2 regions of the Gemmiger sp. genome follow, and region 2 is predicted to be linked to the other one. Evidence: a T-box and tRNA genes for the amino acid it is inferred to sense, from the RefSeq annotation. Region 2 holds a T-box; the other holds one or more tRNA genes.
The links. The T-box of region 2 lies ahead of tyrS (tyrosine--tRNA ligase). A T-box ahead of a tRNA ligase gene usually reads a tRNA of that ligase, here a tRNA-Tyr.
Positions count from the first base shown of each region.

Region 1: it has a tRNA-Tyr gene. The T-box ahead of tyrS (tyrosine--tRNA ligase) is inferred to sense a tRNA for this amino acid. The anticodon was not compared.

Region 1 covers NZ_DBMDDV010000017.1:352-8,469, reverse strand. The annotation lists gene ACZO0A_RS07520 (excinuclease ABC subunit UvrA) at 1-1,536, shown strand, start outside; gene ACZO0A_RS07515 (DeoR/GlpR family DNA-binding transcription regulator) at 1,747-2,502, shown strand; gene pfkB (1-phosphofructokinase) at 2,499-3,407, shown strand; gene ACZO0A_RS07505 (PTS fructose transporter subunit IIABC) at 3,563-5,488, shown strand; gene ACZO0A_RS07500 (6-phosphofructokinase) at 5,654-6,730, opposite strand; tRNA gene ACZO0A_RS07495 (tRNA-Tyr) at 6,943-7,027, shown strand; gene ACZO0A_RS07490 (ParM/StbA family protein) at 7,376-8,118, shown strand, end outside.
Region 2 covers NZ_DBMDDV010000003.1:47,018-55,135, reverse strand. The annotation lists gene ACZO0A_RS02230 (TlyA family RNA methyltransferase) at 1-632, shown strand, start outside; gene ACZO0A_RS02225 (NAD(+)/NADH kinase) at 651-1,496, shown strand; gene ACZO0A_RS02220 (arginine repressor) at 1,493-1,963, shown strand; gene recN (DNA repair protein RecN) at 1,993-3,660, shown strand; T-box leader at 3,767-4,019, shown strand; gene tyrS (tyrosine--tRNA ligase) at 4,083-5,303, shown strand; gene ACZO0A_RS02205 (hypothetical protein) at 5,440-5,970, shown strand; gene ACZO0A_RS02200 (M20/M25/M40 family metallo-hydrolase) at 6,089-7,525, opposite strand; gene ACZO0A_RS02195 (hypothetical protein) at 7,547-8,118, opposite strand, start outside.

The sequences.
Region 1 (8,118 bases), on a different contig from region 2:
GAGGCCTGCAAAATGACGCTGACCGCCCTGTGCGACTGGGTGGACGGCGTACCCGCCAGCCTGCCGCCTGAAATGCGCCCCATGGCCGAGAGCATCTGCGAGTCCTTCCGCGTCGGCGCGAAGCGGCTGCTGGATTTGGGGCTGGGCTACCTGACGCTGGACCGCGCGTCCGCGACGCTCTCCACCGGGGAACGCCAGCGCATGCAGCTGGCCCGCGCCGTTCGCAACCGCACCACCGGCGTGCTGTACGTGCTGGATGAGCCATCCATCGGGCTGCACCCCTCGAACATCGTCGGCCTGAACGGCGTCATGCACGACCTGATTGCCGACGGCAACTCGGTCGTCCTTGTCGACCACGACACCCAGGTGTTGGCAGAATCGGACTACATCATCGAGATGGGCCCCGAGGCCGGTGCAGGCGGCGGGCGTATCATTGCCCAGGGCACCGTGCCCGAGCTGACTGCCAACGCCGCGTCACAGATCGGGCCGTTTTTGGGCGGGCAAGGGAGCGTGACGCCCCAAAACCGCCCCGCCGAGGAACTGTTTGCCGAGGGGCGCATCCACCTTTCCACCGGCACCATCCACACGGTCAAGCCGCTGGAAGTAGATATCCCGAAAGGCCGCCTGACCGTCGTGACCGGCGTGTCCGGGTCGGGCAAGACAACGTTGATTTTGGAAAGCCTTGTCCCGGCGCTGGCGGCCAAAACCAGCGGCGCGGCCCTGCCTGCCCACGTCAAAGATGTGCAGGCCGTGGGTATCGGGCAGGTAAAGCTCATTGATGCAACGCCTATCGGCATCAACGTCCGCTCCACCGTGGCGACCTACGCCAATGTCCACGACGAGCTGCGCAAGGTCTTTGCCCGCACGCCGGACGCCAAGCGGCTGGGGTACAAGGCGGGCGATTTCTCCTACAACACGGGCAAACTGCGCTGCCCGGTCTGCGACGGCACAGGCACCATCAGCCTGGACGTGCAGTTTTTGCCCGACGTGGAGATCCCCTGCACGGCCTGCCGCGGCTCTCGCTATGCGCCGGAGGCCGACGCCGTCTACCACGAGAATAAGCATGGCGGGGCCTACACACTGCCCGAGCTGATGGATATGGACATCAACACGGCGCTGACGGCTTGCACAGACTTAAAATTGGTGACACAGCGTTTAAAAGTGCTGCAAGACTTGGGCCTTGGCTACCTGACCCTGGGCGAGGAAACGCCGAGCCTTTCCGGCGGCGAGGCCCAGCGGCTGAAATTGGCCAGCGAGATGGGCAAGGCCCAGGGCGACACGGTGTTCGTCTTTGACGAGCCGACCATCGGCCTGCACCCGCTGGACGTGCGCACCCTGCTGGGGGTGTTCCGCACGCTGATCGAGAACGGCGCGACGGTCATTGTCATTGAGCACGACCTGGATGTCATCCGCAGCGCAGATTATATCATTGATATGGGCCCCGGCGGCGGGGAAGAGGGCGGCTGCATCGTGGCGGCCGGGACGCCTGCGGAGATTAAAGCGATCCCCGAGAGCAGGACGGGGAAGTTTATTTGACATACAACTTAAAAAGGCTTCTCCCTTGGGGGAAGCCTTTTTTATTTTGTACATCCTGCACAAAATTATCACGTGATTTTTGGCGATTGAAAATGACTGAAAATGATTGATTTTGACGGGGAATCTGCTATAATACAGATACAGCCAGTCATAAAACATCATAAATCACCAAAAACAGTCAAACAATGACCGGGAAAGGAGCAACACCCCATGTTAGCCGAAGAACGCTTTGCCTTGATTTTAAACCTGCTGGCGGAGAAACGCACCGCCACCGTGCAGGAGCTTTGCGAGGCGCTGAACGCCAGCGAGTCCACGATCCGCCGAGATTTGACCGAACTTGACCGGCAGGGCCGCTTGAACAAGGTCCACGGCGGCGCAACACTGCCGGACGGCCAATTCCTGGCTGACGAGCCGACGATGGCCGCAAAGGAAACGCTGGCTGTCGGCCAAAAGCGCAGCATCGCTCAGGCGGCAGCCGACCTTGTCCGCGCCGGGGATTTCGTCTACATCGACGCAGGCTCCACCACGCTGGCTATGGTCCGTGCCCTCAGCGGCCCCGCGCTGGATGCCCACTACGTCACCAACGGCATCGCCCACGCGCGGCTGCTGGCGCAAAAAAGCTGCAACGTCTGCGTGCCCGGCGGTCTGCTGCGCCCCAAGACCGAGGCCATCATCGGCGCGGCGGCACTGACGAGTTTACAGCAGTTCAACTTCACGAAGGCCTTTCTGGGGGCCAACGGCGTGGCGCTGGGCGCAGGCTTCACGACCCCTGACCCCGAGGAGGCTGCCGTCAAGGCCATGGCCTCCCGCCGTGCGCGGGAAACCTGGTTCCTCGTGGATGACTCCAAGTTCGGGCGGGTCTACCCGGCGGTCATCAGCGAACTTTACGGCGGCGCGATTCTGACGAACCGCTGCCCCGAACCGAAATACAAGCAGCTGACACTGGTAAAGGAGACGGAACTATGATCTATACAGTGACCTTCAATCCGGCCATCGATTACGTGGTGCGGCTGGACCGTGAGTTGGCCGTCGGCGACGTGAACCGCGCCAAAGGCGAAGACTGCGTGCTGGGCGGCAAGGGCATCAACGTGTCCGGTGTGCTGGCGCAGCTGGGGTGCGAGAGCGTGGTCCTCGGCTTTGTGGCAGGGGAGACCGGTGCGTGGCTGGAGCGCGGCCTGGTCGCCCAGGGGCTGAAAACCGACTTCGTCCATCTCGACCACGGCATGACCCGCATCAACGTCAAGATCAAGGCCGGGCAGGAGACCGAGCTGAACGGCGCAGGCCCCGACATCCCTGAAAGCGCCATGCAGGCGTTGGAAGAAAAGCTCGATCGCCTGCAAAAGGGCGATATCCTGATTCTGGCGGGCAGCATCCCGGCCAGCCTGGCGCAGACGACCTATGAGCGCATCCTGGCCCGGCTGGAAGGCCGCGACATCCGTGCCGTCGTGGACGCCACCCGCGATTTGCTGGTGAATGTGCTGCGGTATAAGCCGTTCCTCATCAAGCCGAACAACCACGAACTGAGCGAGATCGCCGGCGTCAAACTGACGAACGATAACGAGATCGTCACCGCCGCCAGGATGATGCAGGCGAAGGGGGCGCGCAACGTGCTGGTCAGCATGGCGGGCGACGGTGCGCTGTTGCTGGACGAGCAGGGCGGTGTACACCGCATCGGCTGCCCGAAGGGCAAGGTCGTCAACAGCGTCGGTGCGGGGGACAGCATGGTGGCCGGTTTTGTGGCCGGTTATCAGCAGAGCGGCGGTGACTACGCCGCAGCCCTCAAGCTCGGCACCGCCTGCGGCAGTGCCACCGCGTTCAGCCTGGGACTGGCGACAAAAGCGGATATTGATAAGCTGCTCAAGACGATGTGAGTAGACCGTGACTTGCAGGGGCCGATGCAAGTATCCGCTCCTGCAAAGACGTGCGGCCCGCAACTTAGCCATAAATGCGCATTTCCCATAAAGCCGAGGGCCGGGTATGCCCGGCCCCTACACCTCAATAGAAACAAACGAAGGAGACAAATCGTATGCGTATCACGGAACTGTTCACTGCGCAGTCCATCGCGCTGGATGTTGCGGCACCCGACCAGGCCGCTATCCTTGACAAGCTCGTGGAGCTGCAGGCCACCCACGGCAACATCACCGACAAGGACGCCTACAAAAAGGCCCTCTACGCCCGCGAAGCCGAAGCCTCCACCTATGTGGACAACGGCATCACGGTCCCGCACGCCCGCACGGCCTGCGTGACTCGCCCCAGTCTGGCCGCCCTGCGTTTGAGCGCACCGGTGCAGTACAACCCTGACGACGACGGCAAGACCGACCTGCTGTTTGCCATTGCCGCGCCGGAAAACGGCAGCCTGCACATTGATATGCTGGCCCGCATGATGCAGATGCTGATGAACGACGACTTTGTCGAAAAGCTCCGTGCCGCCAAGACGCCCGCTGAATTTTTGGACGCCATCGACGCGCAGGAGGATGCCCAGTTCGGCGAGGAAAGCTTTACCCAGCAGGAAATCCCCCAGAGCGGCTACCGCGTGCTGGCCGTCACAGCCTGCCCCAACGGCATTGCCCACACCTACATGGCCGCCGAGGCCCTGACCAAGATGGGGGACAAGCTGGGTCTGCCCACGAAAGTTGAAACGAACGGATCCGACGGCGCGAAAAACGTGCTGACGCCCGAGGAAATCGCCGCCTGCGACGGTATCATCATTGCGGCGGACAAGAATGTCGAGACGGCCCGCTTTGACGGCAAGCCGGTCATTTTTGCCCGCGTGGATGACGGCATCCACAAACCGGAGGAGCTTATCAAGAAAATTGCTCACGGCGAAGCGCCCATCTACCGCGCCGAGGCCGGGGCCAAGGCCCAGCAGAGCGCAGGCGGTGCGAGCGACAGCCTTGGTCACAGCCTGTACAAGCATCTGATGAACGGTGTATCGCATATGCTGCCCTTCGTTGTGGGCGGCGGCATCATGATCGCGCTGGCATTTTTGCTGGACGATTACACCATTGACCCTTCCAACTTTGGCATGAACACGCCGGTGGCGGCCTTCTTCAAGACCGTGGGCAACGCGGCGTTCGGCTATATGCTGCCGATTCTGGCAGGTTTTATCGCCATGTCCATTGCGGACCGCCCGGGCCTGGCCGTCGGCTTTGCGGGCGGCGTGCTGGCCATGAACGGCACGAACTTTGCGGGCCTTGCCAGCGGTGACACCACCGGAATTTCCGGCGGTTTTCTGGCGGCGCTGCTGGCCGGTTTCGCCGCGGGCTACATTGTGCAGTTCCTCAAGAAAATCACCGAGAAGCTGCCTGTCAGCCTGAACGGCATCCGCCCGATGCTGATTTACCCCTTGGGCGGTATCCTCGTCACTGGTTTGGTCATGTGCGGCATCAACCCGGTCATGGGCATCATCAACACGGCCATGACCGACTGGCTGAACGCCATGGGCGACACGTCCAAGGTGATGCTGGGCGCAATCGTCGCGGGTATGATGAGCATTGACATGGGCGGCCCTTTCAACAAGGCGGCTTATGTGTTTGGCACGGCAGCGCTGGCTGCCGGCAACTACGAGGTCATGGCGGCTGTTATGGTCGGCGGCATGGTCCCGCCCATCGCCATCGCGCTGTCCACCACCTTCTGCCCCAAAAAGTGGAGCCCCGACGAGCGCCGCAACGGCATTGTCAACTATGTCATGGGTCTCTGCTTTGTCTCCGAGGGAGCGATCCCCTATGCGGCAGCAGACCCGCTGCGTGTGCTGCCCAGCTGCATCATCGGCTCGGCGCTGGCCGGTTCGCTCTCGATGGTGTTCGGCTGCGCCCTGCGCGCACCCCACGGCGGTATCTTCGTGTTCCCGGTCGTGGATCATGCCCTGCTCTACGTCGTCGCCCTGGCCGTCGGTTCGGCGGTGGGCGCGCTGATTTTGAGCCTGCTGAAGAAAGAGTACGTGGAAGAATAAGCACAGAAACCATGCAAGGCCGCCCCGGCAAAGGGGCGGCCTTTTGGCGTGCCGTAGGGGAGGAGACGGCGTTCCCGACGACCCGGCAACGCCGCAGACGTAAAAATCCCCGCTCCCTGTGCCGCGGGCGGCAGAGGAGCGGGGATTGGATATTTTGCGGAAAAATCAGCCCAGGCTGATGCCCATAGCGCGGGCAACGTTCAGCATATCGCAGTCGCCGGGCACGCCGCGGGTCTTACCGGCAATGTCGGCCAGCGGGTTGGCGGTGACGTGGCGGTTGACCATGGCGACGGTCACGCCGTAGTGCTCGTCCGCCACCAGCCCGGCCGCGTAGGAGCCAAACTGGGTCGCCAGCACGCGGTCGTAGGCGCTGGGGCTGCCGCCGCGCTGCATGTGGCCGGGTACGCAGATGCGGGTCTCGGCACCGGTCAGCTCCTCCACCTGCTTTGCAATGCGGGCGGTGGCGGTGGTGTAACCGGCCTCGGCACGCTTGGCGGTCCACTCCTTGCGCTTCATCTTGGCCTCTTCCACCGAGAACGCACCCTCGGCCACGGCCAAAATCGAAAAGTTCTTGCCCGCCTTGGCACGGTTTTCGACTGCGGCGGCGACCTTCTTGATATCGTAGGGCAGCTCGGGCAGCAGGATGATATCCGCGCCGCCCGCAATGCCGGCGTAGAGCGTCAGCCAGCCGGCCTTGTTGCCCATGATCTCAATGCACATCACGCGGCTGTGGCTGCCCGCCGTGGTGTGGATGCGGTCGATGACCTCGGTGGCAATGTCCACGGCAGTGTGGAAGCCGAAGGTGACGTCGGTGCCGTAGATGTCGTTGTCGATGGTCTTAGGCAGGCCGATGATGTTCAGCCCTTCCTGGCTGAGCAGGTTCGCGGTCTTGTGGGTGCCGTTGCCGCCTAGGCAGAGCAGGCAGTCCAGCTTGGCGGCGCGGTAGTTTTTCTTCATCGCGGCGACCTTGTCCACCTTGTCGTCTTCGACCACGCGCATCTTTTTAAAGGGGGTGCGCTTGGTGCCCAGGATGGTGCCGCCCACGGTCAGGATGCCGGAGAACTCGTCGGGGGACATCTCACGGTAGTTGCCGTTGATCAGGCCGTCGTAGCCGTTCATGATGCCGACGATCTCGACTTTGTCGCCCATGCGGTGATAAAGGGCCTTTGCCACACCGCGCAGGGTGGCGTTCAGGCCGGGGCAGTCGCCGCCGGAAGTAAGGATACCAACACGAATCGCCATAGTAAAACCTCCCAATGCTGTATTTATACTATATTATAAATGTACGCTAACCCAAACCGGATGTCAAGAAAAGTTTTTACACGATGCTGCGACGGAAACAAACTTTTTTGAAAAAATCGCAAAAAAATTTAAAAAAGGGCTTGCAATTTAGAATCTGCTTTGCTATAATAACATACGTCGCCGGGAGACACGGCAGACACAAAACCAAATATGGGAGCTTTCCCGAGTGGCCAATGGGGACAGACTGTAAATCTGCTGCTTAATGCTTCGGTGGTTCGAATCCACCAGCTCCCACCATAAGACTGTGATAAAAAAGATGTCACAGTCTTTTTTCTTTGTTGTAGCGTCGAAAATCGGCGATTTCGCCAACCAATTTTTGAACACGGTTTTACAGTGTTGTCCAACCATTTTTGGGCGGTTTGCCCACCCTGAAGCCCACTTTTTCTGCCGTTTTTTGGAATTTGGCAGGGGAGGGGGCAATTTTTTTGAGAAAAAACAGAATAAATCCTGCTGTTTTCAGAATGTTTTCAATTTCCCCGCAGCCAATTTCCTGTTGGTTGCGGGGATTTTTCGTTTTTTCCGGCAGTTTTCATTTTGTTTTCAAGTTTTCCATTTTATACCCATTTAAGAAAGCGAGGAATTCTCATGAGCATCATTATCGGTATCGACCACGGCTACTACGCCATCAAGACAGCACACTGCTCGTTCCCGGCAGGGCTTACAAGCTACGGAGAACATGAACCCTACACCCGCCAAGGACTCTTAGAGTTTGGAGGGTGCTTTTTTGTTTGCGGCACCGGGCGGCAGCCTATCCAGCGGGATAAAACCGTGAACGACAACTATTACCTGCTGACGCTGGCTGCCATCGCCAAAGAAATCCAGCAGCGTGGTTTGCCGCCCGAATGTTCTGTGCGCATTGCGGCGGGTCTGCCGCTGACGAGTTTCGGACGCGACAAACCCAAGTTCAGAGATTATCTGCTGCGGAGCAACCAGCCTGTGAACTACAAGTTCGAGGGCGTGGCGTACAGCATTACGATTGAGGAAGTTGCTGTCTTCCCACAAGGCTACGCCGCCCTTATGACCGAAGTGGGGCTTTTGCAGGATGAACCCTCTATGCTCCTCATGGATCTCGGCGGGTGGACGGTGGACCTCATGCGCATCGACAACGCCATCCCTGCGGCTGACACTGCGCACAGCTTGGAACTCGGCATGATTCGCTGCGTGGATGACATCCGTGAGCAGGTGCGCCGCGAAACCGGGCTGTCGCTGACGGATGCCCAAATCGAAAATATGCTGGTAGGTCAGCCCTGCACGGTCAGCGATACGGTGCGCGACATTGTAAACAAACAAGGTCGCAAGTACACAGAGCATCTGCTGTCCGCCACGAT
Region 2 (8,118 bases):
GAGGCCTTAAGCTGGAAAAGGCTATGCAGGTCTTTCCGATGCGCCCGGACGGCAAAGTCTGCATGGATATCGGTGCCTCTACCGGCGGTTTTACCGACTGCATGCTGCAAAACGGCGCGGTCAAGGTCTATGCCGTGGACGTTGGCTACGGCCAGCTGGCGTGGAGCCTACGCACAGACGAGCGCGTTATCAATATGGAGAGAACGAACATCCGCAGCGTGAAGCCGGAGGATTTATCCGAGCCGGTAGCGTTTTTCAGCGTCGATGTTTCGTTTATCTCCCTCAAGCATATTTTCCCGGTTGCGGATGCAATCTGCACGCCGGATGCTGTTGGCGTATGCCTTGTCAAGCCGCAGTTTGAGGCAGGCCGCGAGAAGGTCGGCAAAAAGGGTGTCGTGCGTGACCCCGCCACCCATCGCGAGGTCTTGCAGATGGCCGAGGGCTACGCCATGGCAAACCATTTCACCCCTGCGGGCCTGGATTTTTCGCCCATCAAGGGGCCCGAGGGCAACATTGAATATTTGATGTACGTCCAGCACTGCGACACGCCGTTGCCGCTGCCGGAGGGCCTGATTGAAAAGGTCGTGGCAGCCTCCCATGAGACGCTGGACAAGGCCCCCAATCTGCACTGAGAAAGGAATCTGACGCCTATGTCAGTTTTGCTGATTCCGAACCCCACCAAGGACGCAGGGCTTGCCGTTACGCGGCAGGCTGCTGCTGTGCTGGCCGGGTTGGGCGTACAGGTGTTGATGCCGCAGACCTTCGCGGGTGAGGGCAGGCTTGCCGGGGTACAGTTTTTGCCGGAGGCTGACGCCTATCGCGCGGCGGACCAGGTCGTGACCATCGGCGGCGACGGAACGTTGCTGCGGGCCGGACTCTCCTGTATGCGGCACGGCAAGCCGGTTCTGGGTGTGAACCTGGGCCGCATGGGCTTTCTGGCCACCTGCGAGGTCGCCGAACTGCCCACAAAATTGCAGCGCTTGGCAGCGGAGGAGTTCACCCTCGTGAATCGCGGGCTGCTCCACGCCGAGGTCCCCGCCCACGGCTGGCGGGCCGATGCCATCAATGATATCGTTCTGTTCGGCCAGACGCGGCTGCACCCGATGGATTATAAAGTGTACTGCGACGGCGCGTTTGTGGGCAGCTACCGCAGCGACGGCATGATACTGGCAACGCCAACCGGCTCCACCGCGTATTCGTTTTCCGCAGGCGGGCCGATCTTGGATGTTTCCGCAGATGTGATGGTCTTAACACCGGTCTGCGCCCACAATGTTTACGTGGCACCGCTTGTTTTTGCCGCCAGCCGTCGGCTTGAAATCATTGCCGACGCCGAGAACCGCGACGGCAGCTTTGCCTGCGCGGACAGCAGCGACCAATGTGACCTGCTCCCCGGTGAGCGCCTGTGCATAACGGGCGGCGGGCAGGGCTTACAGCTGATTGCCTTTGACGACGCGGAGCAGTTCCACGCCATAGAGAACAAATTGATGAGGAGATGATCCCTGTGAAAAGTGCACGCCACCAGGCGATTTTGGATTTGATCGAGCAGCACCCCATTGACCGGCAGGAGGATCTGCTGGCCCATCTGCGGGAGGAGGGCTTCGACGTGACCCAGGCCACCGTGTCCCGCGATATCCGCGAGCTGCAGCTGGTCAAGACGGCCACTGCTGACGGCCGCTACCGTTATGTTCCGGCGTCGGCCTCCGGCAAGGTGACGCATTCGCCCAGCCGGTTTGAGATGCTGTTCCGTGAGTCAGTGCTCAAAGTCGATTACGCCGGGAACACCGTGCTGGTCAAGTGCTTTTCCGGTATGGCCAACGCCGCGTGCGAGGTGTTTGACGCCAAGCAGTGGGACAATGTCGTTGGTACGCTTTCTGGCGATGACACATTTTTTATTTTGATGCGCACCCCTGAGGCCGCCGCTGAGATCTGTAAGCAGCTGCAGCAGTACACCCGCCGCGGGTAATCAACAAAACGACAGGGAGGATCTATCCCATGCTGGCAAACCTGAAAATCGAAAATGTTGCCGTTATCGAAAAAGCCGAGGTGAACTTCACCCCCGGCTTTAACGTGCTGACAGGTGAGACCGGCGCCGGCAAGTCCATCCTGATCGATTCCATCAATGCCATTCTGGGCAACCGTACATCGCGTGAGCTGGTGCGCAGCGGCGCGCAGAAGGCCTGCATCTGGGCGACCTTTGAGCGTATCCCTGATTCGGTCAAGAAGCAACTGGAAAAGTGCGGCTATGAAGCCAACGACGACCTGCTTTTGTACCGCGAAATCAACGCCGAGGGCAAGGGCAGCTGCCGCGTGAACGGTATGCCCGCCACCGCCGCCGTCGTGCGGGATATCTCGGCGGGGCTGCTCTCCATCCACGGCCAGCATGACAGCCAGAGTTTGACGAACCCGGCGCTGCATTTGGGGCTGCTGGATCAGTACGCCCAGAACCGTGCGCTGTTTGCCGAGTATTACCGCCGCTACCGCGAACTGGTCACGGTCAAGCGTCAGCTGGACGCGCTGAACGCCAGTGAGTCCGACAAACAGCGCCGCATCGAGGCGCTGACTGCGGAAATTGACACCATTGACGCTGCCGCTTTGCAGCCCGGCGAGGAAAAGACCTTGCAGGAGCGCAAGAATGTCATCACCCACGCCCAGAGCATTTTGGAAGGCATCACCGCCGCACATCTGGCGCTGGCGGGCGACGAGGACGGCGAGCAATCCGGCGCGGCGGACCTGTTGGGCGGCGCGGTGGACGGCTTACAGAACAGCGCCCGGCTGGATGAGACGCTGGCCCCGATGAGTGAGCGGCTGAACGATTTGTATTACAGCGCCCGCGAACTAGCGACCGATCTGGCCGACCGGCTGGATGCCTACGGTTTTGACACCGGGGAGTTGGATCAAATCGAATCGCGGTTGGATACAATTTACCGTATCAAGCAGAAGTTCGGCATGGAGGTCGACGAACTGCTGGCCCGGCGCGAAGCCGCCGCCGCAGAGTTGGAGACCTTCCAGTCCTCAGGCCAGAAAATTGCCGAACTGAAAGCCCAGATGCAGACGCTGTACGCCGCTGCGAAGGAGGCCGCCGAAAAACTGACCCAGAGCCGCCTAAAGGGCTTTGCCGCCATGAACAAGGAAATGAAAGCGGCGCTGGAATTTCTGAATATGCCGGGCATCCGTTTTGCCCTCAAGCACGCGCGGGGGCCGCTGTCCTCCCATGGGCAGGACACGGTGGAATTTTTGATTTCCACCAACCCCGGCGAGGAACCCAAGCCGTTGGCGAAAATTGCCTCCGGCGGCGAGCTTTCCCGCATTATGCTGGCCTTCAAGAGCGCTTTGGCCGACCGTGATGCCCTGCCTACCGTTATTTACGATGAGATCGACACAGGCGTATCGGGTCTGGCGGCGGGGCGTATCGGGCAGCTTTTGCACCAGACAGCCAAAGGGCATCAGGTGCTGTGCATCACCCACACGCCGCAGGTGGCTGCGTTTGCGGACAACCAGCTGCTCATCCAGAAAAACGTCCGCAACGACCGCACGTTTACGGAAATTCATACTCTCGATATGGATGGTCGCGTGGAAGTGCTGGCGCGGATGATTTCCGGCGACAAGGTCAGCGAATTGAGCCTTGCCAGTGCGCGGGAGCTTATCGAAAAGTCGAAATGACGGCGGCGGGCTTGACGTGGGCATCAGCCCCTACAATGCGTAGAGGCACATTCCATATGTGCCCGCCTCTTGACAATCCATTTAGAATATGATACAGTAAACCATGTTAAATGCAGTGATGGGAACCAGTACCCATCTGCCACGCTTCAGAGAAGCCCCGGTCGGTGCAAGGGGTCAGCAGGTGCAGATGGCGAATACAGCCCGGAGCAGCAGGCTGAACGCTTAGGCTAGTAGGCTGTGCCGTGTGCGCACGTTACAGCGTTTGGGTGTACGCAGTCCTTTGTCTGCCGCACCCGCGAAGGCCCGCCGCCGTGAGGGGTGGGCAAACAGAGGTGGTACCGCGAAATTTCGCCCTCTGCCAAATTCACATTTGGCAGGGGCTTTTATTTTTGCCCTTGCCGCAACAAACGGAGGTAAAACCCATGACGATTTACGACGAACTGAAAGCCCGCGGCCTGATTGCACAGGTCACGGACGAGGATGAGATCAAGGAGCTGATCAACAACGGCAAGGCGACCTTCTACATCGGCTTTGACTGCACGGCCGACAGCCTGACCGCCGGTCATTTTATGGCCCTGACCCTTATGAAGCGCTTGCAGCAGGCCGGCAACCGCCCGATTGCCCTGATCGGCGGCGGCACAACGATGATTGGCGATCCCTCCGGCCGCACCGACATGCGCAAGATGCTGACCAAGGAGGACATCGACCACAACGCCGAGTGCTTCAAGCGTCAGATGGAAAAATTCATTGAGTTCGGCGACGGCAAGGCTATGATGCTGAACAACGCCGACTGGCTACTGAACCTCAATTACATCGAGCTGCTGCGCGAGGTCGGTCCCTGCTTCAGCGTGAATAACATGCTGCGCGCCGAGTGCTACAAGCAGCGCATGGAGAAGGGTCTGTCCTTCCTCGAGTTCAACTACATGATCATGCAGAGCTACGACTTCTACCATCTGTTCCAGAATTACGGCTGCAACATGGAGTTTGGCGGCGATGACCAGTGGAGCAACATGCTGGGCGGCACCGAGCTGATCCGCCGCAAGCTGGGCAAGGATGCCTACGCCATGACCATCACGCTGCTGACCGACTCTCAGGGCAAGAAGATGGGCAAAACTGCGGGCAACGCCGTCTGGCTTGACCCCAACAAGACGAGCCCGTTCGAGTTCTACCAGTACTGGCGCAACGTCGGCGACGCGGACGTTCTCAAGTGCATCCGTATGCTGACCTTCCTGCCGCTGGAGCAGATCGACGAGATGGACCACTGGGAGGGCGAGCAGCTGAACAAGGCCAAGGAGATTCTGGCCTACGAGCTGACGAAGATGGTCCACGGCGAGGAAGAGGCCGAGAAAGCCCAGGCCACCGCCCGCGGCCTCTTCAGCGGTGCCGCCGATCATGAGCATATGCCCAGCACGGCGCTGGATGCAGCGCTTGTCAAGGACGGCGCTGTCGGCCTGCTGGCTGCCATGGTAGCTGCCGGTCTGTGCGGCTCCAACCGCGAGGCCCGCCAGCTGGTTCAGCAGGGCGGCGTCCTCGTCGACGGCGAGAAAGTCACCGACCCGAAGGCTGTTCTGACCGTTGACGCGCTGAATAAGGGCGTTGTCATCAAGAAAGGCAAGAAGGTTTACCACAAGGTCACGCTGTAAAGCAAAGTTGCTTCACAGTCAATTTCATCACACACTATAAGCAAACAAGCCCCCTGTCCGCACGGCAAATGTTGTTGGACAGGGGGCTTTTGGTGTAGTATAATGGAACAAATCGGAATTTTGGGAGGAATAAAATTTGAAAGTAAAGAATAAGAAACGATTGATAATATTTTCAACTTTGTATATAGTTGGCTATTTATATTTTTGTATATTTGGTGGAATCAATTATGGAATGAAAATTTCAGATAATCCAGCTCTAGACATCATGATCAGATCTTCCGGCTTTCCTGTTGGTGTACGTAATTTGTCGCTTGTGATATTTATATGGATTATACTCTCTTTTTTTCTGGTGCTTTCTATTTTATGGCAAACAGATTTAGCTGGGCAAAAGTTAAACAGAACAGCTTTGATTTGCTTGGGAATCAACCTACTGTTCACTTGTTTATCGAGAGGTATTGTAGAGAGTATTGTCAGTGGTGTTGCTGAGGGACTTTTTACAATGCTGATAATTGTTGCTGTTCTCTTTGCTATCGTTGGTGTCGCTATAGGAATCACTTATTTCGTACAAAAAAAGAACGGAGTATTGAATTCATATGAGGCATTTTCTGATATTATGACTGAAGATGAGTTTGAACGATGGCAAAAAAGAAAGAATAAAATAAAATAACCAACTTCCAGTTTGTATGATTGGGCATCGAGAATGCCGCCCTCTATACATTTCGGGATATAAACAGTAAAAGGTGCAGCACTTCAAACGGGCTGCACCTCTTTGTATGCTTATTTTCTCAGCACTGCCGCATCAAACGGACGTAAAACTCCACGGCACGACCGACGGTCTCGACGCGGATACGCTCGTTGTTGCCATGCAGGGTACCGCGCTCCTCGGCGGTCAGATCCATGGCGGAGAAGCGGTACACATGGTCACTGATGCGGCCATAGTGACGGCTGTCCGAGCATTGCACCATCAGATACGGTGCTACCAGACAGCCCTTCCAGGTGCCTGCCACAGCGCTGGCGACCTTGTCCCAGGCAGGGCAGTTCGTCTCGCTGATGCGGCTCGGGTTCATGCCCTCCAGCTTTGTGATCTCAACGGCAGGGTCATTGATGGTTTCTTTTAAGTAGGCAAGGGCACTGTCCATCGTGTCCTCAGGGTTCAGGCGCAGGTTGCTGATGAGCGTTGCCTCGGGCGGGATGACGTTGCGGCCCGCACTGCCCTTGGCCTGGGTAAAGGCCACCGTCGTGCGCATCAGGGCGTTCAGCTCGCCGCCGCTCTTACGGCAGATGGAATCCAGCACGCCGCCGAACAGCCAGAGGTTGGCAAAGATCATGCGATAGGGAACGTTGGAGTAACGGCCCAGCGTATCGAACATTTCGGCCACTGGCTTTGTGACGTGCGCCTTGAAGGGGTGGCTCTCGATCTTGGTGCAAGCTTCGCTCAGGGCCACAAGCGGGCTGTGGGGCTTGGGCGCGCTGGCGTGGCCGCCGCCGGACTTGACCTTGTACTCCACGTTCAGCATACCTTTTTCCGCAATGCCGATCAGTCCGCAGGGCTGCTTGACGCCGGGGAACACATCCTCGACGACCGCGCCGCCCTCATCCACAACAAGCGCGGGGGTGATGTGGTTTGCCTCAAACCAATCAACGATATGCACCGCGCCGAGGCCGTTGACTTCCTCGCCGCCGCTGAATGCAAAGTAGATATCCTGCGCGGGGGTGTAGCCCTCGCCAATCAGTTTGTCAGCAGCGGTCAACACGCCGTTAAAAGTAACTTTCGTGTCCAGCGCACCGCGGCCCCAGAGCACGCCATCTTCCAGCACGCCCTCAAACGGCGGCTTCTTCCAGCCTGCCTCGTCAACGTCGACGACGTCATAGTGAGCCATCAATACGGTCGGCTCGGTGTGCTCCTTGCCGGACCAGGTGAACAGCAGGCCACGGTCCGCAAGGCGCTCAACCTTGCAGGTCTTGAAAACGTTGGGGTAGAGCGTCGGCAGGGTATTGATGAGCTTTTCAAACTCGGCATCGTCTTCCAGCGCGTGGTTCGTGTTGGAGACGGTACGGCAGCGGATGAGGGTGCGCAGATTTTCCACGGCCTTGTCACGGTCGATGGTTTCCTCGCCCTCGGGCACAGCGGGGGCAGTGCCCGGCGTAAAGCGGGCCGTGCGCACCAGCACCACGGCGGCCAGCACGACGACAGCCGCCAGAATTAACCATAAAACGATCATTTTGTATTCCTCCTTATGGGCTTAGACCAGGCCCTTTTTGTACAGGATACGCGCCACTACCAGGCTGAAAATGACACCGACCGGCACCATGATACCTACCGTGGACGCATTGAGCGCGGGTACAAAGATGAACAGCACCAGCATCAGCAGCAGTGGGGCCAGCGCCAGGCGGAAGTTTTTGGAAACAAACACCACCGCCAGACCGCCGAACAGTGCGGGTAAAATCTGCGAGAACGCCGGGGCTAGGATGGGGGAGGAGAGCAGCGGTGTCAGCGGGATGATGAGCACCACGCCCACTAAAATAATCAGCGTCGTCACGATGCTTGACACGGCAATGGCGATGGTAGAAATGACCTCACCTTCCTCACTGTTGGACTTGACGCCCGCCCGCTCCATGGCGTCAAGGGCGCAGGGGAGTTTCAGGTTGGAGATGTTACCGGTGACGAAGGACAGGTAGCTGCCGCCCGCGCCGAGCATCGGCACATAGGTAAAAATTTCCACAATGCCGACGGCCCAGTACATAGGCCCGATGGCGATAAAGCCCTTAATGAACGCGGGCCAGTTGACCTGTGCGTGGAAGATGAGCGACACTG